One region of the Streptosporangium sp. NPDC051023 genome, then DNA from elsewhere that is predicted to be linked to it. Evidence: riboswitches for the same ligand, from Rfam matches in the RefSeq annotation. Region 1 holds a riboswitch; the other holds the start of a gene.
What was found. A riboswitch is a leader RNA that binds a small molecule or an ion and turns the genes downstream of it on or off. The one in region 1 is predicted to bind thiamine pyrophosphate.
Positions count from the first base shown of each region.

Region 2: another riboswitch for thiamine pyrophosphate. It lies ahead of thiC (phosphomethylpyrimidine synthase ThiC); the one in region 1 lies ahead of AB0395_RS47890 (cytosine permease).

Region 1 covers NZ_JBFBCE010000197.1:39-3,311, forward strand. Annotated here, with positions in the region: gene AB0395_RS47890 (cytosine permease) at 101-1,447, opposite strand; TPP riboswitch at 1,438-1,549, opposite strand; partial or broken gene AB0395_RS47895 (hypothetical protein) at 1,855-2,106, shown strand; gene AB0395_RS47900 (MerR family transcriptional regulator) at 2,020-2,409, opposite strand; gene AB0395_RS47905 (SDR family oxidoreductase) at 2,504-3,244, shown strand.
Region 2 covers NZ_JBFBCE010000020.1:10,823-31,791, reverse strand. Annotated here, with positions in the region: gene AB0395_RS15550 (glycosyltransferase) at 1-100, shown strand, start outside; gene AB0395_RS15545 (CDP-glycerol glycerophosphotransferase family protein) at 375-3,827, shown strand; gene AB0395_RS15540 (SDR family oxidoreductase) at 3,973-4,857, opposite strand; gene AB0395_RS15535 (helix-turn-helix domain-containing protein) at 4,970-5,533, shown strand; gene AB0395_RS15530 (hypothetical protein) at 5,588-5,974, opposite strand; gene AB0395_RS15525 (DUF397 domain-containing protein) at 6,304-6,519, opposite strand; gene AB0395_RS15520 (helix-turn-helix transcriptional regulator) at 6,507-7,334, opposite strand; gene AB0395_RS15515 (ATP-binding protein) at 7,631-8,041, shown strand; gene AB0395_RS15510 (M36 family metallopeptidase) at 8,479-11,409, opposite strand; gene AB0395_RS15505 (beta-propeller domain-containing protein) at 11,583-13,742, opposite strand; gene AB0395_RS15500 (succinic semialdehyde dehydrogenase) at 13,829-15,394, shown strand; gene AB0395_RS15495 (hypothetical protein) at 15,697-16,566, shown strand; TPP riboswitch at 16,718-16,830, shown strand; gene thiC (phosphomethylpyrimidine synthase ThiC) at 16,825-18,543, shown strand; gene AB0395_RS15485 (SDR family oxidoreductase) at 18,786-19,514, opposite strand; gene AB0395_RS15480 (response regulator transcription factor) at 19,675-20,385, opposite strand; gene AB0395_RS15475 (histidine kinase) at 20,420-20,969, opposite strand, start outside.

The sequences.
Region 1 (3,273 bases):
CTCCTTCGCTCCTCAGTCCAGACACCGGCGCGCCCAAGCCAAGAACAGTCCCCGGGTGACCGGGGGTGAGGCGGGTCCCGGTCCGGACGGCGGGACGTCCCTACGGGCGGCGGCGCAGGGCGCCGAAGGCGAGCGTGATCAGGCCGGAGACGAGAAAGGCACCCAGGGAGGCGCTCATCCAGGGCTGTGGGGTGAAGCCGACGGCCTGTCTGGCGCCGTTCCAGATCGCCGCCCACCAGGAGACCTGGGAGGGAGCCGCGAGCATCCACCAGGTGACGAAGCCGAGCGCCCAGGGGACCACCATGAGCAGGCGGGAGGGTGCGTTCTCCGAGATGTCCCAGTTCCTGCCCCTGCCAAGCAGGAAGTAGTCGACCGCGAGCACGCCGAACATCGGCACGAAGACCGCGCCGATGATACTGAGGAAGGCGCCGTAGGAGTTCACGTCGACGACGAGGGCGACGGCGGTGGTCAGCACGCCGATGGCCACCGAGAAGACACGGCGGTCGACCCTCGGCATCAGGTTCTGCAGCGACATCGCGGTCGAGTAGACGTTCGCGAACGACTGGTCGGTCTCGCGCAGCACGAGGATGCCGAAGAAGAGCGCGCCCAGCGGGGCCGCGACGAACGGCGCGAACACGGCGGTCGGCTGGTTCTGCACCACGCTGTGCCCCGCGAGCGCCACCGCGTAGACGCCGACGGCCAGACAGGCCACCTGGGCGATGGTGTAGCCGCCGACGACGCCGGTGAAGGCCGCGCGGCTGGAACGCGAGTGCCTGGCGTAGTCGGCCGCGACCGGCACCCAGGAGACGGAAAGCGCGACCACGAAGTCAACGGCCGCGGCGAAGGCGTCCCATGAACCGCCGGTCTGGGCAGGGGTCTCGCGCAGGAAGACCACTGCGAACCAGGCGATGGAGATGACCACCCCGATCGTGACGAACCGCCTGAGCAGCCTGATGGCTCCCAGCGGATAGATGGTCAGCGCCGTCGTCAGGACTCCCGCCGCGATCGCCCAGACCGCATAGGGAACCGATTCCCCGAAGATCGCCTGCGCGCCCATCGCGACGACCCACAGCTCGAACGCGCCCCAGCCGATCATCTGAATGATGTTGAGCACGGTCGGGACGTAGGAGAGCTTGGCGCCGAACAGGCCGCGCAGCAGCACCATCGCGGGCTGGCCGGTCTGCACCCCGGGGACGGCGGCGAGCCCGACCATCGCGGTACCGATGAGGCTGCCGACCAGGGCGGCGAGCAGCGCCGCGCCAAAGGTGAGCGGGTTGTCGTCACCCAGCGGGTTGATCAGGAAGAGCGCGAAGGAGAAGCCGAGCAGGCTGACGCCCAGGTTGGCCCAGAACGCGCCCTGGTCGAGCATGCCGAGGGTCTTCGGGGGCGCCTGGTCAAGGGTGAGGGGTGCCTCGGCATGCTTGGAATGAATGACGTCAGACGTCATGATGCGCTCCCTACGCCGGCATTACCCGGACAGGTTCTGCGGTCGGCGACAGCCGTAGTCGCCCTCTCAGCCTGGTTGCCCCAAGCTCCCGCGTTTGCTTACGTGCCGAACTGGGATCAGCCCAGTTCGCGCCCCCATAATGCACTATTAGTCCACTTCCGGCTACTTCCCCCCTGGCGAGAGAGTCGGCACAGGGTGCATCCGCAGACGTCCGCGAAAGTACAGCTAAGTTCGCTGCGGTAGCTGTACTTCGTAGCTGTATCGAACGGCCAACGACCTGCCGAAACGTATGGCCGACCTCGCGCGCCGAGCCAGCCGACCGAAGGACACCGAGCACCATCCCCCGCTGACCACCACTCGCCCGACCCGGACACGGACGGGCGGTGTCGGCCAATGAGGCGGTCAAGGTGTTCACCAAGGGCGCCGCGCCCGGGCTGCTTCAACCGCCGATCAACATGCTGCGGCTCATACTCCATCCGGAGGGCATGGCGCCCAGGGGGCGCAACATGGCGCAGTGGGGCCAGCACGTCATTGAGAACCTGCGCGCCAGAGCCCGGCTCTGGCGCTCGGTGTCAGCTCGCGAGCGAAGCCGGGCGGGTGATCGTGTTCTCCGACGCCGTATCGATGACCTCGTCCAGGACGTCGCGGGAGCGAAGCAGATCAGTGATCATGCGGTTGATGCGATCACGTTCCGCGGTGAGCGTTTCGACCAGCGCCGGGGTTGCGATCTCGTTCGGGCGACCGTCCGCGTCTCTCACGCAGGGCAGCAGTTGTGCGATCTTCTTGCTGTTCAGGCCCGCCGCATAGAGCACCTGAATGCGCACGACGCGGTCGACCGCCCACTCGCCGTATTCCCGGTGGCCGCCGGGGGTGCGCTCCGCGCGTAGCAATCCTTGGGCCTCGTAGTAGCGCAGAGAGCGCTCGCTCACCCCGCTGCGTCGCGCAAGCTCACCGATCCGCATTCCTCACCCCGCGTGACGACGACTTGAATCTGACGTCAATGTCAACTTCTACCATGCCGCCGTGACAATCACCCCGTCCAGGGAGGAAACATCGATGAGTGACCTGACCGGCAAGGTGGCACTGGTGACCGGCGGCAGCCGCGGGATCGGTGCGGCGATATCGAAAAGACTGGCCGAGGCGGGGGCGGCGGTCGCGCTGACCTACGTCCAGGCGGCGGACCAGGCACGCGAGGTCGCCAAGGAGATCGAGGCCAAGGGCGGCAGAGCCCTGGCCATCCAGGCCGACCTGGCCCATGCGACGGCCGCGGCAGAGGCGGTGGAGCAGACGGTGCGAGAGCTGGGCCGCATTGACATCCTGGTGAACAACGCGGGCTTCCTCACCTACGGCCCGGTGGCGGAGGTGTCCGCCGCGGAACTGGACCGGGTACTCGCCGTGGACATCCGGTCGGTGTTCCTGGCCGCCCAGGCCGCCGCCCGGCACATGGGCGACGGCGGGCGGATCATCAGCATCGGGTCGTGCTTCAACGGGCGCGTTCCCGGCTCGAACTTCGTCCTGCAGGCGACGGCCAAGTCCGCGCTCATCGGGCTGACCAAGGGACTCGCCCGGGAGTTGGGGCCGATCGGGATCACCGCCACCATTGTGGACCCGGGCCCGATCGACACCGACATGAACCCGGCCGACGGCGAGACCGCCGATTTCCAGCGCTCTCTCACCGCCCTGGGGCGTTACGGCGAGACCGAGGACATCGCCGCCGCGGTGGCCTATCTGGCGGGTCCCGGTGGCCGCTACATCACCGGTACCGCCCTCGCCGTGGACGGCGGGTACACCACCTGACGGCGAGCCGCCCCCGTCCGCCCATGGCC
Region 2 (20,969 bases), on a different contig from region 1:
CAGAAAAGGACTCGGGAGAGGGCTCAGAAAAGTGCTCTCCGTCGCGGGCATCCGCCGCAGCAGGCGGTCCCGCTCCCGCGGGGGGAGCCGTCCAGGATGAGAAACGGCCAGACGACGTCCATCAGGACGGGACCCGGTCCGGAGACGTCCGGTGTCGTGACCGGAGACGTCCACCGGGTCACGCGCCGCTCGTCGGCGCCGGTCGGGTTCGCGTCACCGCTCGCCGTACCGGCGCCGTGGGACACCGTGAGCGCGGGGAGGGCGTGTGTTCCCGCTGATCGTCGTCACCCGGATCGGTCGCCTGTTCTTCGGTCGTCCCGGATCCGTTCCAGCTCGTTCCAGCCATGGGGGTCGACACCTTGCCAGGACTGAGTGTGATCGTTCCGATCTACGATGTGGAGCCGTACCTCGCGGCCTGTCTGGAATCGCTCGCCTGCCAGACGTGGCGGGACATCGAGGTCGTCATGGTCGACGACGGGTCTCCCGACGCCAGCGCGGAGATCGCCGCGGGTTTCGCCGAGCGGGACGGGCGGTTCGTCCTCGTCAGCCAGGCCAACGCCGGGCTCGGCGCGGCGCGCAACGCGGGCCTGCGGGCCGCGTCGGGGGAGTTCCTCGCCTTCGTTGACAGCGACGACATGCTTCCGACACACGCCCTCGAGACCATGGCGGCCACCCTCGCGGAGACCGGGTCCGATCTCGTCACGGGGAACGTGCACCGGTTCAACGGCCGGGGCGCGTGGCAGTCGAACATGCACAGGGACACCTTCGCCGAGCGGGTCACGCGGACCCATGTCACCCGTGGGGAGACCCTGCTGAGGGACCGTCTGGTCACCAACAAGCTGTGGCGGCGGTCGTTCTGGGAGGAGCACGGTTTCCGGTTCCCCGAGGGTGTGCTCTACGAGGACACCTCGGTCGCGCTGCCCGCCCACTTCCTCGCCACCGCCGTCGACGTGCTCGCCTGCCCGATCTACCTGTGGAGGGAGCGGGACGGCGACTCCCTGTCGATCACCCAGGACCGCACACACGTGAAGGGCGTCGAGGACCGTTTCGCCTCGGTCACCTCGGTGCGGCGTTTCCTGCTCGGTGCCGGTCGCGCCGCGCACGTGCCCGCCTGGGACCTGACCGTGCTCGACGGCGACCTGCCGGTGTTCCTCCAGGCGCTGGAAAGGGGCGGGGAGGCGTTCCGTGAGTGTTTCCTCGACCTGGCCGGGGAGTACCTCGACGCCGTCGATCCCCGGGTGCTCTCCCGGCTGCCCGCGCCGAAACGGGTGAGGTGGCAGCTGGTGCGGGAGCGCCGGCTGCCCGAGCTGTTCGAGTTCCTCGAGTGGGAACGGACGGTCCCGCCGGACGCCAAGGTCGTCAGGCGCCTGCACCGTCACCATCTCGCCGCCCCGGTGCCGCTGCCGTCCAAGGTCACCCGGCTCCGCCATGAGCTGGAGCCGAGGCAGCGGATCGACGATGTCCGCTGGGAGGGCGGAAGGCTCTGCGTGCAGGGCAGGGTGACGCTGAGATACCTCAGCCCGCAGGAGCACAGGCACCAGCACGTGTTCGCCTGGTTCGTGCGGGAGGACACCGGGCGCGGGTTCAGGGTCCCGGTCACGGTGTTCAGTGCCCCCTCGCTGGTTTCCCGCGAGTCGGAGGACTGGTGCGGTTTCCGGTTCGCCGTCGACGGCGACAGACTGGCGGGCGCCGAGACGACCTGGCGCGTTGACCTGTGGGTCGTGCACCGGGGCATGCTCAGACGCGAACGGCTGAGAAGGCAGGACTCGCACCAGGGGCCGCCGCTGGAGCACCACGGCCCGCGGCGGGGGGTGCGGGTCTGGCCCCACTGGACGGACTCGGGGGAGTTTCGCGTCCGCGTCGAACGGGAGCGGGTCCTGGCCACGGAGTGCACCCCGGACGGCGATCGGCTGCTGCTCGCGGGCCGCGTCCTGGAGGACCTCGGCCCCGACCCCGTGCTGCGCGTGTCCCGCGCCGAGGGCGGGCTGGTCCGCAGGCATCCGCTCAGCGTGTCCGGCGGGAGCTTCCGCGCCGCGATCGACCTCGGGGAACTGCTCTCCTCCCGGCTTCCCGCGCTGCCCGCGTCGAGTCCGGAAGCCGGGATCCTCGACAGGACGACCGAGTGGCGGTTCGAGGTCGAGGGCGCGGGCTCGGTGGCGGCGGGAGGCGCCGGGTGCCGTCACGTCCACGCGGGCCGGGACCTCACCGTCGGCGCCTGCGCCTCCGGCGCCCTCGTGCTGCGGGAGCACGCCTCCGCCTTCCACGTCCAGCGCGCCGAGTGGACCGGGGAGGGCGACCTGGAACTGGCCGGGACCGCGGTCGGTGAGGAGCCCGCGCACCTGGTCGTGACCTCGCGCAGCCGGTTCGACGAGCATCTGTTCCCGCTGCGCGTGTCCGGCGGGCGCTTCACGGTCACGGTGACGCCGCGGGAGGTCGTCTCCCTCGCGGGGCGGCTGCCGCTGCCCTCCGGCACGTACGGCATGGCCGTACGTGCCGCAGGACGCGAGCGGCGGATCGTGGCCAGCCTGGACGCGCCGGTGACCCACACCTCCCCGCACCGAGAGGTCGTCTTCGAGACCGGGCAGGAGGGCGTCCCCGAGCTCGTCGTCGGCGGCGACCTGCGCGGCGAGGCGCAGGACCCCAAGGCGAGGCGGACACTGCGCGACCGGCTCCACGCCCGGCTGCGGCAGGAGGAGCCGCTTCGCGAGGCCGTCTTCTTCGACAGCCACGGCGGCAGGCGTTTCTCCGGCGACCCCAGGGCGATCTACGAGGAACTGCACCGCAGGGGGGCGGACCTGGAGTTCCTGTGGCACGTCAGGGATGGCCAGGTGGCGCTGCCCGACGTGGTCACTCCCGTCCCGACGTCCGCGCGTGAGCACTTCGAGGCACTGGCGACCTGCAGATACGTCGTCACCAACGCCTATCTCCCGAAGTGGTTCCGGCGGCGGGAGGACCAGGTGGTCGTGCAGACCTGGCCCGGGGCGACACCCAAGCGTGTGGGCTTCGACATCGACAGGGGGCCGCTGGCCGACCCCGCCCACCGGGAACGGCTGGCCAGGGAGGTCGGGCAGTGGAGCCACCTGGTCTCACCCGGCCCGTGGAGCACGCGGACGCTGTGCTCCGCCTTCCGCTTCGAGGGGGAGGTGCTGGAGACGGGCAGCCCGCGCGACGACGCCCTGACCCGTCCGGGACCCGTCGCGGCGATCCGCGAGAGGATCGGCCTGCCCGAGGGCAGGAAGGTCGTCCTGTACGCGCCGACCTGGCGTGACGACAGATACCACGGCAGGGGCCGTTCCCGGTTCGACCTGCACCTCGACCTGTACAGGCTGTGGAGGGGGCTCGGCGAGGACCATGTGGTCCTGGTGCGCAGGCATCCGAACACCTTCGACCGGGTCCCCCAGGTTGGCTCGGGCTTCGTCTTCGACGTCTCCGCCTACCCCGACATCCGGGACCTCTACCTGGTGGCCGACGTGCTCGTCACCGACTACTCCTCCGCGATGTTCGACTTCGCGGTCACCGGACGGCCGATCCTGCTGTACGCCTACGACCTGGAGCACTACCGGGACGAGGTCCGCGGCTTCTCCTTCGACCTGGAGACACTGGCGCCGGGACCGCTGCTGCGCACCGCAGGGGAGGTCGCGGACACGATCCGCGACCTCGACCGGGTGGCGGCGGACCACGCGGAGCGCTACCGGGCCTTCACCACCGACCTCCGCCCGCCCGCCGACGGCAAGGCGGCGGCCCGGATCGTCGACCAGGTGTTCGGGCCCGGGACCGGGGTCGACATCCCCCGCCAGTCCCGGGCCATCCACGACCACCTGCAGTGACCGTCACCCGGGACGGGTGAGACGTCCGCCGGCCGGGGCGCGGACGGCCGGCGGCGACGCTCTTCCGCGGCCACCGCATGATCTTCCGTCTCACCCCACCTGGATGATCACAGCGGTGGCCGTCTGTTTCCCAATGGTCCCGGTCTCATCCCCCCGACGACACCAGGCCGGCTCTCAGCGCGTCCAGGTTGGCGGCCAGGAACTCCTCGAACGTGCGTGGCCTGTCGCCGGTGAGGTCCTGCACCGATGTCGTCGTGGTGGCGAGAGAACCGTTCGCCACCGCCTGCGACAGCGCGGCGACATCGTCGGCGAACCGCGGCGGGAGGCCCTGAGCTTTCAGCGCGGCGGAAAGCCGGTCCGGCGACAGGTCGACGTACTCAACGGTTCTTTCCAGCGCGGCGGAAAGCCGCTGCGCGATCTCGGCCTGGGTGAGCGCTTCCGGGCCGGTCAGCACGAAGGTCTCGCCGTGGCCGTACGGCCCGGTCAACAGTACGGCCCCGCAGGCGGCGATGTCGTGGCAGTCGATGTAGGACACGGGGCTGTCCCCGAAAGCGCCGACGAGCTTCCCCTCCTCGGTGAAGGCGCCTGCCCCGGTGATGAAGTTCTGCATGAATCCGCTGGGCTGCAGCAGCGACCAGCCCAGTCCGGACGCCTTGAGGTATTGCTCGATCTCCCAGTGCGCGCCCTCGGCGAGCCTTCCGCCTTCGTGGGCGTGCCAGACGGACACCTTCACGATCCTCGACACGCCGGCGACCCGTGCCGCGTCGATGGCGGCCCGCTGCTGCCGGATCATCGGCTGCTCTCCGGACACCGGCTGCGCCCCGGCGGCGTTGAGGAACAGGCGGTCGACGCCCTGCATCGCGGCGGCGAGGGAGTCCGTGTCGTCGAAGTCGCCGACGACGACATCGCAGTCCAGCGCGCTGCCTTTGGCCTCGTCGCGGACCAGCGCCTTGAAGGGCACTCCATCCCGCTGGAGACGCCGGACCAGCTGTGTGCCGATGGATCCGGTGGCACCGGTTACCAAGATCATGGGTAGTTCTCCCGCCGGGGGCGCGTTCATGACATGGCGCACCCCTGCAATAAACTGAGGTTGCCTCGAAAACAATATACCGAGGCAGCCTCGAATTAACAGGGACTCCCACATGAGCACCGGCAGCCGCCGCCCCCGCGCCGACGCGCGGCGCAACTACGAGCGCCTTCTGGCCGAGGCCGACTCCGCCTTCCGCGAGCGCGGCACAGAGGCGTCACTGGAGAGCATTGCCCGCCGGGCCGGAGTGGCCATCGGCACGCTTTACGGGCATTTCCCCAACCGCCGCGCGCTGGTCGGCGCGCTGCTCCGGGACCGCAACGACGCCCTGTTCGCGTTCGGTGAGCGGTTGCTCGCCCACCCGTCGGGGACAGAGGCCCTCGCCGACTGGGTGCGCGCGGTCGTGGAACACGCCGCCACCTACAGCGGGCTGGCGGCCATGCTGGCCAACGGCCTTGACGACGAGGCGTCGGAGTTGCACGCGTCCTGCGTGCGGATGGCCGACATCGGCGAGCGTTTGATCACGCACGCTCGGGGGAGCGGAGCCGTCCGCCCCGATGTGACAGGAACGGATGTGTTCACCCTGATCAACGCCGCCGCCTGGGTCCGCGAGCAGACATCCCACGAGGACGCCGATCGCCTGGTGCGCCTCACCCTGGACGGGCTCGCCCCCCGCTGACGGAACCACGCTGACCCCTACCGGGGCCCAAAGGTCTCACGTTGTTTTTGCGATCTACGCCGGCAGGTCCCAGGCCGGTCCGGTGCCGATTTCCAGCGCCCTGTCCCCCTCGCTGATCCCGGCGGCTTCCAGCATCAGCACGATCAACCCCGGGAAGGTGGACGACGAGGTGGGCCGCACGATGACCACCGGTCCGGCCGCGTCCTCGGCCATTACTCCGTCGATCTGGGTCACCCACGTCTCGTCGGTGTATGCGAGGGCAAGCCAGTCGTCGGTGCTCATCTCGGACCGTCGTACGGGAGTCCAGCCGCGCTCGGGTTCGTACCGGTAGACGGCGTCGCCCAGGAAGAGTTCGCGGGGCACCGCTTCCAACGCCGTGTGCCAGTCCGTGGAGCCGATCGCGTTGGCCAGCTTACGACGAAGCTCGGCTGCCAGGTTCATGTGAACCATCCTTCCAGCAGGGTGTCGGCGACAGCTTCGGCCATCGCGGATGAATCAGGCAGCCATCCCCACTGCCCGTTGGGGTTGCACTCGATAAATGTCCAGGTTTCCGGGTTCTGTCTGTTCCCGTCGCCGACTCCTAGGGCGAAGTCGAAGCAGAGGCGCCGGCGGACAGTTCCCGCAGGGAGAACAGGTCTCCACGACGCTAAACCGGACCGTTCATGCACGCCAGGCGTACTACCTGTTTGAGGTAAGCCACACATGTGTGTGACCTGATGTAATACGAGAACCCCCGGCCAAGTGGCCGAGGGCTCATGTCGTTTGTCGGACTAGAAGTCGAACTCGCCCTTCTTGGCGCCGTCGATGAAGGCATCCCACACACCCGCACTCACCACGAACGGTGCCTGGCCGGGGGCCTCAGTGTCCCGCAGACCGACTCGGCCACCCGACAGAGGGGCGACCTCGATGCAGTTTCCGTCGTTCGATCCGGACTTGGTGGCCTTGCGCCAGGCGGCGGTCTCCAGCTCAACGCTCAGGTCGTCCATACCCTCACCATCATCTCTCTGATCATGTTTGTTGAGGCGTGTTGTGAGTGTGCGTCGCCGCGGATCGTCTCATATCTGAGATTAACGGCCTGAATCTCCTCCGGGCGATCGGTTACATGTCCGGTGCCTATCGACTCCAAGTAGGCCGTGTCCTGTGCCCCCCGGAGTTGAGCTATGGCGAATCCACCCAGAAGCCCAGTGGTGGCGCCGAGGTCGAAGGGGACGATCTGGATGCTGACGCGCGGGGACTCCAGCATCTCCAAGAGGTGTTCGAGCTGGCGGCGCATGACCTCACGGCCGCCGATGGGGCGTCTGAGCACACACTCGTCGATCACCGCCCAGTACATCGGCGGATCGGCGCGCTGGAAGATCTTCTGCCGTGCCATCCGGATGGCCAGCGCCTCCTCCACCTGGTCGGGGGTCGCTCCGGGCCTGCCGCTGATGACCGCTCTGGCGTAGTCCTCCGTCTGGAGCAGTCCCGGGAGCACGAGTGGTTCCCAGGAACGGATGGCGTGGGCGTCGCCCTCGATCTCCAGCCAGGTGCGGAACCACCGTGGCGAACCTTCCCTGGTGAGATCCGGCCAGTGCTGGAGCAGCTCGCCCCGGAGGCCGAGCGCCTCTTCGCAGCGCTCGATGAAGATGCGTGAGGGGCGTCGGGTGGCACGTTCCACCTGCCCTATCAGACTGTCGCTGAAGCGCATTCTCCTGGCCAGCTGCTCCTGGGTCCATCCTGCTGTCTCTCTGCGTTTTCGCAGTTCGTAACCGAAAAGGGCCAGCGGGCCTGTGTCCGGATTCAGCTCCTTGGGGGCGGGCATGGCGGCTCCGTACAACAGGATCCCACCGCAGCCGAACTCATCGAATCTTTTGCGGTGCGGATCTGTCCGGTAGGTGTGCTGCGAGTTTCGCACAAAAAACCAGCTCGTTAAGGGCACTCTCGGAAAAGCCCGCCGGAAGAAAGGCGGAGGCATTGGCTCTGTCACACAGCCCAAACGAATTTTCGTACTACCTTTGGACGGGCTGGACGAGCGAGGTGATACCAATTATTAACGGACATTTCACGTGGGAAGAAACGCTACTGGGAGAGGTTCTCCTGGAGAACACCCTCGCGTCGGTGGGGGTCGCGAGAGCCAAGGCGTTGGACATCGTCGGTCGAGACCACTCCGCAAAGGACGACATTCTGCTGATCGTTTCTGAACTGGTCGCCAATGCCGTGGTCCATGCCGACAAGGGACGCCCCGGAGCCCTGATACGCCTTCGGCTCGCCACCACCAAGGACCTCCTCATCGTGGAGGTCCACGATCCCGGTTCGCTCGTCGGCGCACCACGGATCAAGGAGAACCAAGACGTGTACGCCGACGGAGGACGGGGCCTTTACCTGGTCTCGCTCATCTGCGAGGGCCGGTGGGGAACCAGCCTTCTGGCCGGAGGGCGGGGACGTCTCGTGTGGGCGGCCCTTCCGCAGACGGATCGAGCCCCTTCGGCGTACGAGGTCATCGCCGCTCGAAGGCGGACGGCCGCGTAACGCCGGCGACCACGGTCCCGGTACCCCGAAGCTCCCCCGGTAGGGCGAACCTTCCCCAGGCCGGTCACCCCCGGACCGGCCGCTCTACCGGGGGCCCACCGTGAGAGGTCCCTCGAACACCGATCGCCGGGGCGCCGACGCGGGCCTCGGGTGCGAAGAACACCGCACCCGAGGCCCGCGTCGAAGCGGATTCAGGAGGTGCTTCCCGGATCAGGCCCCAGGCCAGCCCTGACGGGACCGGCCTGGATGCCCCCTTCCCGGGACTGGGTTTTGGCTTGGGCGCGCCGGTGTCCGGACTGAGGAGTGAAGAAGCGAAGCGGATGAGCGACGAGGGAAGACACCGGCTCTGGGGCGCCCAAGCCCGCGACGCCGAAGGTGTCGCAAATAAGCACAGCCCGCGACGCCGCCAGGCGTCGCCATCAACACAGCCGCGATGACTAGCGCGAGAACGCCTGGAACTCAGCCGCCCTCAGCTGGTCCTTGAACGCGCTCGCGGTGGCGCAGTCGGTCGAGGAGTTGGGGTCGTTGTCCTGCTCACCGGCGTAGAGCGGGTTGCCGGTGCACTGGGTCGACAGGGCCCGCAGGGTCAGGTGGGTCGCCTTGGTCGTGGGGATCCTGAAGGACTTGATGATCAGGTCGGCGCCGCGGGGGCGCGGAAGGCGGGTCTGGAAGGCGTCGGCGGGGCTGGTGTAGACGACCGAGTACGACGCGGGGGAGGAGCAGTCCTTCTTGGTCGCGTCGCAGGCCAGGACCTCGAAGGAGCGCAGGGCGGTGAAGCGGTTCTGGGTGCCGGGGTCGGCGGGGTCGTTGATGTTCGGCCTGAGCAGGGCGCTGACCTGGACCCTGCGGATCGAGACCGGTTCGGTCCCGGCCAGGTCGACGGTGACGGACCTGCCCTTGACCGGTCCGGTGAGCGAGGCCCAGTCGGTCGCCTCCGTCTCGTCGATCAGCTTGGCCTGGTTGACGCCGTCGCCCGAGGCCGTCGCGCCCAGGGCGGCGGAAGCGTGGTTCTTCGGCAGCGCCAGCGGCAGCGTCAGCTTCCCGCCGGGCCGTACCGTGAGCTCGAGCCGGGTGTGCCCGAAGCCGTTGCCGACGACCAGGAAGCCGTAGGTGCCCGGGGTCAGCTCGGCGGTGTCGCCGAGAGCGGTCGCGGGGTCGGTGTCGGCCACCGGTACGGCGCGGCCCTCGTAGTCGCCGACGTAGAGCCGTAGTGCCGCGTCCTCGGTGTCGAACAGCGGCTTCAGTTGCACCTCGCCGTTCTTGCCTGCGGGGTTGACGAAGCTCGGCGTCGGGTCGGGGTCGTTGGCGTCCTTGCTCGCCGCGCCCTCGCCGAGGCCGTGCTCGGCGAACGCCCGCCACATGATGTCCTTGTCCTTGCCTCCGAAGCGGATGGCGTCGGCCGCCAGCAGCGCGTCGCGGTGGTCGACGTAGCTGACCGCGCCGGAGGCCATCAGCAGCAGCGCGTCGAAGGAGACCTGCGCCCAGCGGCGGTTGCCGGGACACTTGCCGATCGGGATCCTGCCGTCGGCGCACGCCCGCTGCTGGGCGGGGGTGCCCTTGCCGTACCTGTCGATGAAGGCCTTGCGCACGTCGTACTGGGTGGCCGTCCAGATCTCGCCGTCGGCGTGGACCTGCTGGCCGACCAGGTCGTAGGCGATGTCGCTGTAGTTCAGCGGGGAGGCCGACATGTCGTAGTTGCGGATGCCGGACTTCTTGTCGCCGGTGACGTAGCCGCCGGTGACGTACGGCGTGTCGCCCGCGGGGCGGAAGCCGTTCTCGAAGAGGTACTCCATGGCGAACAGGTCGGAGGTGCTCTCGTTCATGGCACCCGCCTGGGCCCCGCTCCACCCGGCGTCGGGACCGCCGACCATGCGGCCGGAGATCGCGTGGGTGTACTCGTGCCCGATCACCGACATGTCGTAGTCGCCGTCGACGCACGGCGCGTAGAACGCGCCCGCGAGCGGCTGCCAGAGGTACATGTTGGTGATCGGCGCGACCCCGTCGGGGCCGGTGATCTGGTTGGCGTTGTCCCGCACGGTGAGGTCTCTCGCGCCCGCCTGGGCATTGCCCTGCTCGGGGTCGGCGCCGAGGCCGCCTCGGGTGCCGTTGTCGTTCTGCATGTTCCATGCGGTCTCGGTGAAGCCGAGACGGTAGGACCAGTCGTGCATCCGGTTGTGCATGACGTGCAGGTTGGCGATCGCCGCCTCGAGGTCGGCCTCGCCTGGCTGGTCGAACGTGGCCGGGGCGCACTTGGCCGTGTACCACTTGTTGGTCCACGGGTAGGCGTACTCGCGGCTGGGCGTCAGCACGTTGCCGCGGGTGCCGACGGTGTACGGGTCGCCGCTCGCGCGGTTCTCGAAGGTCTTGGCGGAGTTGCCGACGCTGGATCCGCTCGGGGTGTCCGTGGCGTGGTCCACGTCCCACGCCTTGCCGGTCGCGGCGTCGCCGACGGGGGCCTGGTCGCAGCCGGGGCCAGGCTTGAGGCACCAGGTCGCGCGGGTGTCGGTCGAGGAGTAGTCGCCGGGCGGGTTGGCGGTGAAGCCCTTCCACCGCGGGTTGTCCGGCTGGAAGTCGTGGTCGACCAGGTTCTCACGGGTCAGGATCCCGCCGCTGACCGCGTCCACGTGGGTGGTGTACGCGGCGGCCTCGCCACCGCCACCGCCGATCAGGGTGATCTGGAAGGCGTTGTGCGTGCCGTCGGGCGCGGGCACGGCGACCTGGGTCACCTTCTTCACGCTCGCCGTGGCGAGGTCGATGCCGCCGTCCCTGGCCGCGATCTCCAGCGCCTGCTGTGCGGTGATCTTGGCGGCGGGCGGCGGGGCGCTCGACCGGGAGAGGGTCGAGGTGACGTGCAGGACCTTGCCGTTCGCCACGCCGATCGCGACCTGCCCGTCGACGCCCGCGGGCAGGTCACCGAACCTCTGCCGCAGCAGTACGGCGTGGCCCTCCCCGACGGGGTTGACCGCGACCTTCTCCAGGGCGTCGACGGCCTCAGCCGACAGGCCGAAGAGGGGTTCGTTGGCCTTGAGGTAGGCGCGGGCGGCCTGTTCCGGGTCGGAGCCCAGGCCCTCGGCGAGGGGCGCTACACCGCTCTCCGCACCGGTGTCGGCGCCGGTGACGACCGCGGGGGTGCCCAGGCTGTTCCATCGGATCGTCGCCGCGTTCGCGGCCTTGGCGAGCAGGGCGGGGGGAGGGACGCTGCCCCGCCGGTTGTCCAGGTCGGGCTTCTCGTGCTCCTCGGCCTGGAAGTCGTGTGCCTTGGGGGGTTGCCCGCCGGGCTGTGCCTGGGCGAGTCCCGGGAGGGGAAGTGCGAGTGCCGCTGTCGCGGCCGCGATGACGGTGATGCGTAACCAGGGTTTGGTCGACACCGATCCTCCTGCGCAGAGATGGCCGTCGTTGGCCATGCCACACGTTGGGCACGTGTGTTGCGCAAGAGGTAACACTTACTCAAGTAGCCTGACAAGATCTTGTAAAGGTCGATATGTCCGTGTAATGGAGTGCCCCGGAACCTGCGTGTCCGCGGGCTCCGGGGCATGGGGGATCAGTCGAACGGGATCCAGGCCTGGTCGGCGAGGCCGTTCATGTCACTGACCTTCAGACCCTGCTCGGAGACCGTCCAGAGGCTGTCGCCGATGACGAGCGAGCGGCGGATGCTCGGGTCGGACATGGCCATGCGGGTGTCCTTCACGGGCTTCGGCGCCGGGTGGACGACGGTCCCCGTCTTGGTGACGGAGGAGTCGTCGATCTTCAGAACCAGCGCGGAACCCTCGGTCCCCGCCGTGCCGTCCCAGGTGTTCAGCGGCAGGACCGCCATACCGGTCTTGGCCCAGTAGAGGAAGGCGTGCGGGTCCCACTCGGCCTCAGAGCCGGAGTTCTTCTGGAACATCTGCGACAGGCGGCGCGGGTTGGCCGGGTCGCTCACGTCGAAGAGCGAGACCTGGGTGCCGAGCGTGCGGCCCTTCTCACTCGCCTCCTGGCCGATGCCGATCAGCCGCCCGTCGCCCGCCGGATGGAGGTAGGCGGAGTAACCGGTGATCTTCAGTTCGCCACTCTTCTTCGGGGCGGCGGGGTCGCTCAGGTCGAGCGTGTAGAGCGGGTCGACCTGCTTGAAGGTCACCACGTAGCCCGCCGGGCCAATGAACCGGACCGAGTAGATCCGCTCGCCGTTGCCCAGGCCGCCGATCTCGCCGACCTTGGCCATCGTGTCGCCCTTGAGGACGTAGACGGCGCTCGAACTGTTCCGCCCGTCGGGCGAGGTCGAGGTGGTGGCGATCCGCAGGTTGCCCTCGTACTCCGACAGGGAGTACTGGTTGAGCAATCTGCCGGACACCTTCCCCGAGGCGACGTAGCGAGGCGTGCCGGGCGCGCTGATGTCGAACCGGTGGACCTCGGTCTCCTCGGGCGGCTGCGGGGGCGCCGAGGGGGGCTCGAGCGTCGCGGATGTCGTCGTCGGAGCGGGGGAGGTCGTCGCGGGGTCGGGCGACGAGGGGGAGGTCGAGGAGTCAGACGACGGCACGACTGCGGGCGGTTCCGTCGGCGTCGGCTCGACCTGCGGGGCCTGCCCGGTGCCGCTGGGCTTCGGCGTCTCCTGCGGGGTCTGCTCCGTGCTCGCGGGCGTCGCGGTCTCGGTGACCGTGTTCGAAACCGTGTCGTCGATCGGCCTGGGCCACCACCACCAGCGCGGGTTGCTGGCCACGTACAGGCTGGAGCCGGTGCCGTAGACCGTGTCGCCGTCGGCCGCGATGCTGATCGGCGCGCTGTCGGTGATCCCCTGGGACAGGTCCAGGGTGTGCACGGTCAGCATCGAGGTGCCGGTGTAGTCGTCGGGGTGGCTGACCTGCTCACACTTGACCGAGCCCGTCGAGGTCACGCCCTTGGCGTCCGTCGTCTCGAACGTCGGCAGCCACGCCTTGAGCGGCGCCTTCTTCACGATCTCCGCGTTCCGCGCGGTCCGTTCCTTGTCCGAGAAGTCGCCGGGGCCCAGGTCGGGGAAGGGGATCTCGGGCTGGCTGCGGACCACGATCCGCACCGTCGAGCCGACCATCCTGGCGTCGACGTGGGAGCCGTTCGGGGTGAGCGAGCCGATCACCTTCGGCGCCCCGGACAGGTCGACGAGCACGTAGCGCGGTCCCGGGCTCGCCGCCCGCTTGACCATCGCGCCGTAGGGCACGATCCCGCCGCCGGAGAAGAGCACCAGCGCCCTGTCCCCGCTGAGCAGCAGGTCGGCGGGGGCCCACCACTGCTCGGAGTCCACCAGCCTGAGCGAGCCGGTGACCTTCCTGGTCGCGGCGTCGATCACCCGCAGCACGCCGCGGCTCACCGTGATCACCCGGTTGCCGTCGGTCTTCACCAGGTCGGGCTCGTCGACCCCGGCCTCGTGCGTGTTCGTGGTCGAGTGCTCCTGTGACTGTCCCGACCCCACCGATGACTTGGCCTGGGGCGAAACGACGTCCGAGCGTGCCTCGGCGTACATGATCGGCGAAGCCCCGAGCCCCCACGGACCGACGTTCTTGACCGCCGCCGCCCGCAGCCCGGTCAGCATGTCGTCACAGCCGCTGTAGGAGACCAGCTTGACCTTCCCCAGGTCCACAACCGGTGTCGTACGGCTCGCGCCGCCCACTGTCTCCGTGGAACTGCACCCCGTGGCGAGTAAAGCGGCGGCGAGGGTGACTGCGCCGGCCGTACGAATGGATGTCCTCATGCCACCTACCACGGATCGAAATCGCGTCCGGTTCACCCCGTTACCGCCTGGTAGTCAACGACGATCGCCCGGAATATTCTTCGAGTATGGCTGTGACTCTTGGAGCAAACCGGACACTCGATCCGGCCATGATCGAACGTGTCGTTCGGCAGGTGACCTCCGGCGGCAGGACGCAGGAGATCACCGCGCCGTTCACCGGAGAGACCCTCACCGAGCTTCCCGTCTCGACGGCTGAGGACGTCCGCGCCGCGTACGCCAAGGCCCGCGAGGCACAGCGGGCGTGGGCGGCGCTGCCCGTGCACGAGCGGATCAAGCCTTTTCTGCGCATGTACGACGCCATCATCGACCGGCGCGAGGAGATCCTCGACGTGGTCCAGTGGGAGACCGGCAAGGCCCGCAAGCACGCCTTCGAGGAGGTCCTCGACGTCGCGGGCTGCACGCTCCACTTCGTACGGCGCGCCCCCGGCCTCCTCGCGCCCCGGCGCAGGGCGGGCATCTTCCCCCTGGCGACCAGGGTGTTCGAGGCGCGTCAGCCCAAGGGCGTCGTGGCGCTGATCTCCCCGTGGAACTACCCGCTCTCCCTCGGAGCGCCCGACGTCATCCCCGCCCTGCTCGCGGGCAACGCCGTGGTCCACAAGCCCGACACCCAGACCGCGCTGTCCACGCTCTGGACGATCGACCTGCTGGTCTCCCTCGGGATGCCCAGCGGCATCTGGCAGGTCGTTCTCGGCGACCCGGCCGAGGTTGGCGAGCCGCTGATCGACGAGGCCGACTATGTGGCGTTCACCGGCTCGACCAAAGGCGGCAGGAAGATCGCAGAGGCGGCCGCCTCGCGGCTGATCGGCTGCTCCCTCGAACTCGGCGGCAAGAACCCGATGGTCGTGCTCGACGACGCCGATCTTGACGCGGCCGCCCAGGGCGCGCTGCGCGCCTGCTTCACCAGCGCCGGGCAGCTGTGCATCTCCATTGAGCGGCTCTACGTCCACGACAGCGTGTACGACGCGTTCGTCGACCGGTTCGTCCGCCAGACCCGAAACATGAAGCTCGGCTCCGGGTTCGACTGGAGCGTGCAAATGGGCTCGCTCACCTCCCAGCGCCAGCTCGACGCGGTCGGCGCCCACGTGGACGATGCCGTCGCCAAGGGGGCCAGGGTCCTGACCGGCGGGAAGGCGCGTCCCGACGTCGGCCCGCTGTTCTACGAGCCCACGATCCTGGCCGATGTGGACGAGAGCATGGCCCTGTGCCGCGACGAGACCTTCGGCCCCGTCGTCTCCGTCTATCGCTTCCACGACGACGACGACGCGGTTGAGAAGGCCAACGACACCGTCTACGGCCTCAACGCCTCCGTCTGGACCCGGGACCTGGCCAGGGGACGCGCGCTGGCCACCCGCATCAAGGCGGGAACGGTCAACATCAACGAGGGGTACGGCTCGGCCTACACCTCCTACGACGCGCCCATGGGCGGCATGAAGTCCTCCGGGCTCGGCCGCCGCCACGGGGACGAGGGCCTGCTGAAGTACACCGAGGTGCAGACCGTCGCCAGCCAGGCCTCCTGGCTCGGCTTCGAGCCGATCCTTGGCATGACCTACGACAAGTACGCCGACACCCTCGCGGTGCTGCTCAAGACCATGAAACGACTCCACCTGAAGTAGGCCATGAGGCGTCCGGGCCCGGAGAACCACGGGCCCCACTACCTCATGCCCGGGGGTTGTGGCGATGGGTCCCTTTGGCGTCCGTACAGCTACGAAGTACAGCAGTAGCCTGGCTGCGAACCTGCTAAATGGGTGTTTTCGGACTGGGGATCCGTGTTGCGTGGTTTTACCGATGCCGATAAGCAACGAGTCTGGAAGTATCACGTCCGCCTTTGCGGCGGACTTCGCCATTGGCCCCGGGAAATGCCAATGGCGGCCGATACCTGCGTCAACCCACGCGACGACATGAAGGAGTGCTCATCGTGACACCCGAGACGGCCCCGGCGACTGACCTCAGCGGGTGGAGTGCCGCGCTGGCTGGCGCCTTCGAGATACTGCTCGGCGGAAAGCCGACCGTCGACCCCGCCGCCGGATACGGGGTGTATTACGCCTCGGACCCCCTCGACGAGTTCCTGTTCCCGAATCCCTGGGCCACCCCTGACGCGCTGTCAGGTCGGGAGCCGAGGCACCTTCCGGATCCGGACGGTGAATACCCCTTCTCTCCTTGGGCATGGCAGTTCAGCCTGAGCGAGTCGCTGTTCCGCTTCGACGCCGAACTCCTGGCAGGAACGGGAGCGTGGGGCGACGGCGGACACAAGGGCCCCCGGCCGTTCGACGACACCTTCGTCGCCGACCTGCGGACCGTCTCCTCGGTCGATGAAGCCGGTGAAGCGCTGGTGCACGGCGCGGAGTTGGGACCGCTCCTGGACCGCCATGGCATCGACCTGACCAGCGAGGAATCCGGGAAACTGAACGGCTGGCTGACCGTGCTGCTGCGCGTCGCCACCGATGGCACGCTCACCGATGCGATGCGGGCCGCCACGTTCACCGAGCGTGGCCCCGGACACCTGGTGTCGATTCACGACATGGATGACGCCTTCTCCGCCGACGAGCCCTGGGAGGAAAGGCTGAGCGCGGTCACGCATCCCGCGCTCCGCGACCATCTCCGCATGCTCTGCCGCACCGAGGACGACGCGCGCAGCGAGGGCGGCTTCTACTACGGCACCGACCACTGGCCGTGGAGCGATCTCCTGGAAGCGGTCGGCTGCTCCCTTGTCGCAGGCTGGGGGTTCGGCGAGTCCCAGGCCGGTACCGCCGTCGTGCGATTGGCAGACAACCCAGGAGCGCGCTGAGCACGCCGCTTCACAATCTCTCACTGAGAACACCTCGGTAGGGAATCAGCGACTCCTTTAGCCGATCGTGTCCGCGTCTGGCGGCCAGTAGCCGAACGCGGACAAATAATGCATCATTGGGGCGCGAACTGGGGTGATCCCAGGTCGGCACGTAAGCCAAAGCGGGAGCTCGGGGCAACCGGGCTGAGAGGGCAGCTATCGCCGCTGCCGACCGCATGAACCTGACCGGGTAATGCCGGCGTAGGGAGTAGTTTTCTTATGGTTTCGCCTGCCCAAGGTGCGGTTTCGCCTGCCCGCAAGACGTATCTCATCGGTTCGCGCCCGGACATCCGCGTGCCGATGCGTGAGATTCCGCTGACCAACGGGTCCACCGTCGTCCTCTACGACACCTCGGGCCCGTACACCGACCCCGCCTACACCGCCGACTCGAAGAAGGGCCTGCCGCCACTGAGGGCGGCGTGGCGTCACCCCGACGAGGTGGCTTCCCCCGATGAGGCGGCCTCCTGCGGCGGGACGGGTTCCTGCGGCGGGACGCTGGTCGGGAACTCCGCCGTTTCCGCTTCCACGGGCATCACGCAGCTGGCCCGTGCCCGGCGCGGAGAGATCACGCCGGAGATGGAGTTCGTCGCGCTGCGCGAGGGGGTCGCGCCGGAGTTCGTCCGCGACGAGCTGGCCCGTGGCCGAGCCGTACTGCCCGCCAACGTGAACCACCCGGAGAGCGAGCCGATGATCATCGGCCGCAACTTCCTCGTGAAGATCAACGCCAACATCGGCAACTCGGCCGTCGCGTCCTCGATCGAGGAGGAGGTCGACAAGATGCGTTGGGCCACCCGCTGGGGTGCCGACACCATCATGGACCTGTCGACCGGAAAGCGGATCCACGAGACCCGCGAGTGGATTCTGCGCAACTCCCCGGTCCCGGTCGGCACCGTGCCCATCTACCAGGCGCTGGAGAAGGTCGGCGGCAGGCCGGAGGCGCTGTCGTGGGAGGTCTTCCGCGACACGGTGATCGAGCAGTGCGAGCAGGGCGTCGACTACATGACGGTGCACGCCGGGGTGCTGCTGGCCTACGTGCCGCTGACCGCCCGCCGCAAGACCGGCATCGTCTCGCGGGGCGGCTCGATCCTCGCGGCCTGGTGCCTGGCCCACCACGCGGAGAACTTCATCTACACGAACTTCGCGGAACTATGCGAGATCCTCGCCGCCTACGACGTGACCTTCTCCCTCGGTGACGGGCTGCGCCCCGGCTCCATTCACGACGCCAACGACGAGGCCCAGCTCGCCGAGCTGCGGACCCTGGGAGAGCTGACGAAGGTCGCCTGGGAGCACGACTGCCAGGTCATGATCGAGGGGCCGGGCCACGTGCCGATGAACAAGATCAAGGAGAACGTCGACCTGCAGATGGAGCTGTGCTCAGAGGCGCCGTTCTACACGCTCGGCCCGCTGACCACCGACGTCGCGCCCGGCTACGACCACATCACCTCGGCCATCGGCGCCGCGATGATCGGCTGGTACGGCACCGCCATGCTGTGTTACGTCACGCCGAAGGAGCACCTGGGCCTGCCCGACCGCGACGACGTCAAGGCGGGCGTGATCGCCTACAAGATCGCGGCACACGCGGCCGACCTGGCCAAGGGACACCCCGGAGCCCAGGCGTGGGACGACGCGCTGTCGGAGGCCCGCTTCGAGTTCCGCTGGGAGGACCAGTTCAACCTCTCCCTCGACCCGGAAACCGCGCGCTCCTTCCACGACGAGACCCTCCCCGCCGCCCCGGCGAAGACCGCGCACTTCTGCTCGATGTGCGGGCCGCACTTCTGCTCCATGCGGATCACCCAGGACGTGCGCGCCTACGCCGAGAGGAACGGCCTGTCGGACGGTGAGGCGCTGACGGCCGGGATGCGGGAGAAGGCCGAGGAGTTCGTGCGCGGCGGAGGACGGGTCTACCTGCCGATGCCCACGCCTCCTGGCGATGACTAGCTGATCGGGGCCGAGGGAGGGGCTGTGGGAATCCACGGGGTCCCTCCCTTGACCCACTTTCGTCCACGAGGTCGGTCGTGACCATTTGGCCTCCTGCCCGGCCGGTCTGTCAGCCGGTCTTGATGGCGATTCCCGGGAAGGCGGTGGTGCATCCGGTATTTCAGGTATTTACGGTGCAATCAATGTCTTAGTTGCGTATCCACATCCGTGACAGACGGCGTCGGCCCCCTGGGGAACGGGCCTCAGGCCAGGCCGCCGGTCGCCCGGAGGTTCTGGCCGGTCATCCAACGTCCATCGGGTCCGACCAGAAAGGCGACCACGTCGGCGATGTCGGCGGGCGTGCCGAGCCTGCCGAGCGCGGTGACGGAGGCGACCCGCTCCAGGGCCTCGGCCGGGTTGGTGCCGCGCAGCAGGTCGGTGTCGGTTGCCCCGGGCGAGACCGTGTTGACCGTGATGCCGCGCGACCCGAGCTCCCTGGCCGCCACGGCGGTCAGCTGCTCGATCGCCCCCTTGCTGGCGGCGTAGGGCGCGTTGCCCGGCGCGGGACGGACCGTGTTGACCGTCGAGATGTTGACGATGCGGCCGTCGTCACGCATGCGCCGGGCCGCGTACCGCATCGTCAGGAAGGTCGTCTTGGCGTTGACCCTCATCACGTCGTCGAACACGGCCTCGTCGGTGTCGGCGATGGATGCGACCCGGAAGCTCGCCGCGGCGTTGTTCACCAGGATGTCGAGCCCGCCCAGACGTTCCTCGGCGATTTCCATCAGCCGTTCGGCGGCCCCCGGCTCGGCCAGGTCGAGCCTGATCCCATACGTCCCCTCGGCCGTCGCGGTGATTTCGGCCGCGGCCGCCGTACTGGAGGCGTAGTTGAACACCACCTCGGCGCCGTCCCGCGCCAGCCGTTCCACGATCGCCCTGCCGATGCCCCGTGACCCGCCGGTCACGACCGCTGCTTTTCCCTTCAGCTGCATTCCGCCAGCCTTTCATCCGTCCGGTTCCGGAACAAGATCGTTCTGGTGCCGCCGGGAAGGCTCGGGGCGTCCGAGAAAAGCACGGATCGTTCGAGCGGGGAGAGCCCCGACTGCACCGTCTCGTGGGAGGACACCTATCCTCTGGGCCCCCGCTGCAGGGTCATCCGGAACCGCCGGGGGAGATCAGGCCGGTCTCGTAGGCCAGTACGACGGCCTGGACACGATCACGGAGGCCGAGCTTGGACAGGATGCGCGTGACGTGGGTCTTCACCGTCGTCGGGCTGAGGGTCAGCCGGTCGGCGAGTTCGGCGTTGCTCAGGCCGGTGGCGAGCAGGCGCAGCACCTCCAGCTCTCGGGGCGTCAGCTCGGACAGATCGCGGTGCGGGGTGGCCTTCGCCTCGTCGCGGCGGGCGAAACGCTCGACCAGGCGACGGGTGATGCTCGGGGCGAGCAGGGCGTCGCCGGAGCGCACCAGCCGTATCGCGGCCACCAGGTGCTCGGGCGTGACGTCCTTGAGCAGGAAGCCGCTGGCACCCGTGGTGAGGGCGGTGTAGACGTACTGGTCGAGATCGTAGGTGGTCAGGATGAGGACGCGGGTCTCCTCCGCGCCGCCGGTCAGGATCCGCCGGGTGGCTTCGAGGCCGTCCATCCGTGGCATCCGGATGTCCATGAGCACGACGTCGGGCCTGGTGCGCCGGACGGCGGCGACCGCCTCGGCTCCGTCGGCCGCCTCGGCCGCGACCTCGATGCCGTCGGCGGTGAGGATCATCCGGAATCCGGTGCGTACCAGGGCCTGGTCGTCGGCGATGACGACGCGCAGCGGCCCGCTCACGGGGTCGTCCGGCGGGAGGGCGGGCGGTGGCCGGTCCACGCGGTCGTCCGGGGGAGGACGGGGGACGGCCGGTTCACGCGGTCGTCCACGGGAGGCGGGCTGTGAGTCGGTATCCGCCGCTTTCCGGCCCGGCGTCCAGGCTCCCGCCGTAGACGGCCAGCCGCTCGCGCAGTCCGATCAGCCCCCGACCGTTGCCGCTCAGCCCCCGACCGTTGCCGGTGCGCGACGGGACGGTGTCCCGCGCTCCGCCGGTGTCGGTGACCTCGATCTCCAGCCAGTCGCCGTCGTGGCCGATCGTGACGGACGCCGCGGCGCCGGACGCGTGCTTGATCGTGTTGGTCAGGGCCTCCTGCACGACACGGTAGGCGGCCAGGTCGACCCCGGCGGGCAGCGGACCAGGTGGAGGTGACAGCGCGACGCTCACCGGCGTTCCGGCGGCCCGGACCCGCTCAACCAGGGCGTCGAGCCGGTCGAGACCGGGTTGTGGTTCGAGCTCGTCGTCCGCGCCGACGGGGCGTCCGCCGTCCGGGCCCGCGAGCAGGCCCATGACGTGGCGAAGCTCGGCCATGGCGGCCCGGCCGCTGGCCTCGATCGCGAGCAGAGCCTCCTCCGACAGCTTCGGC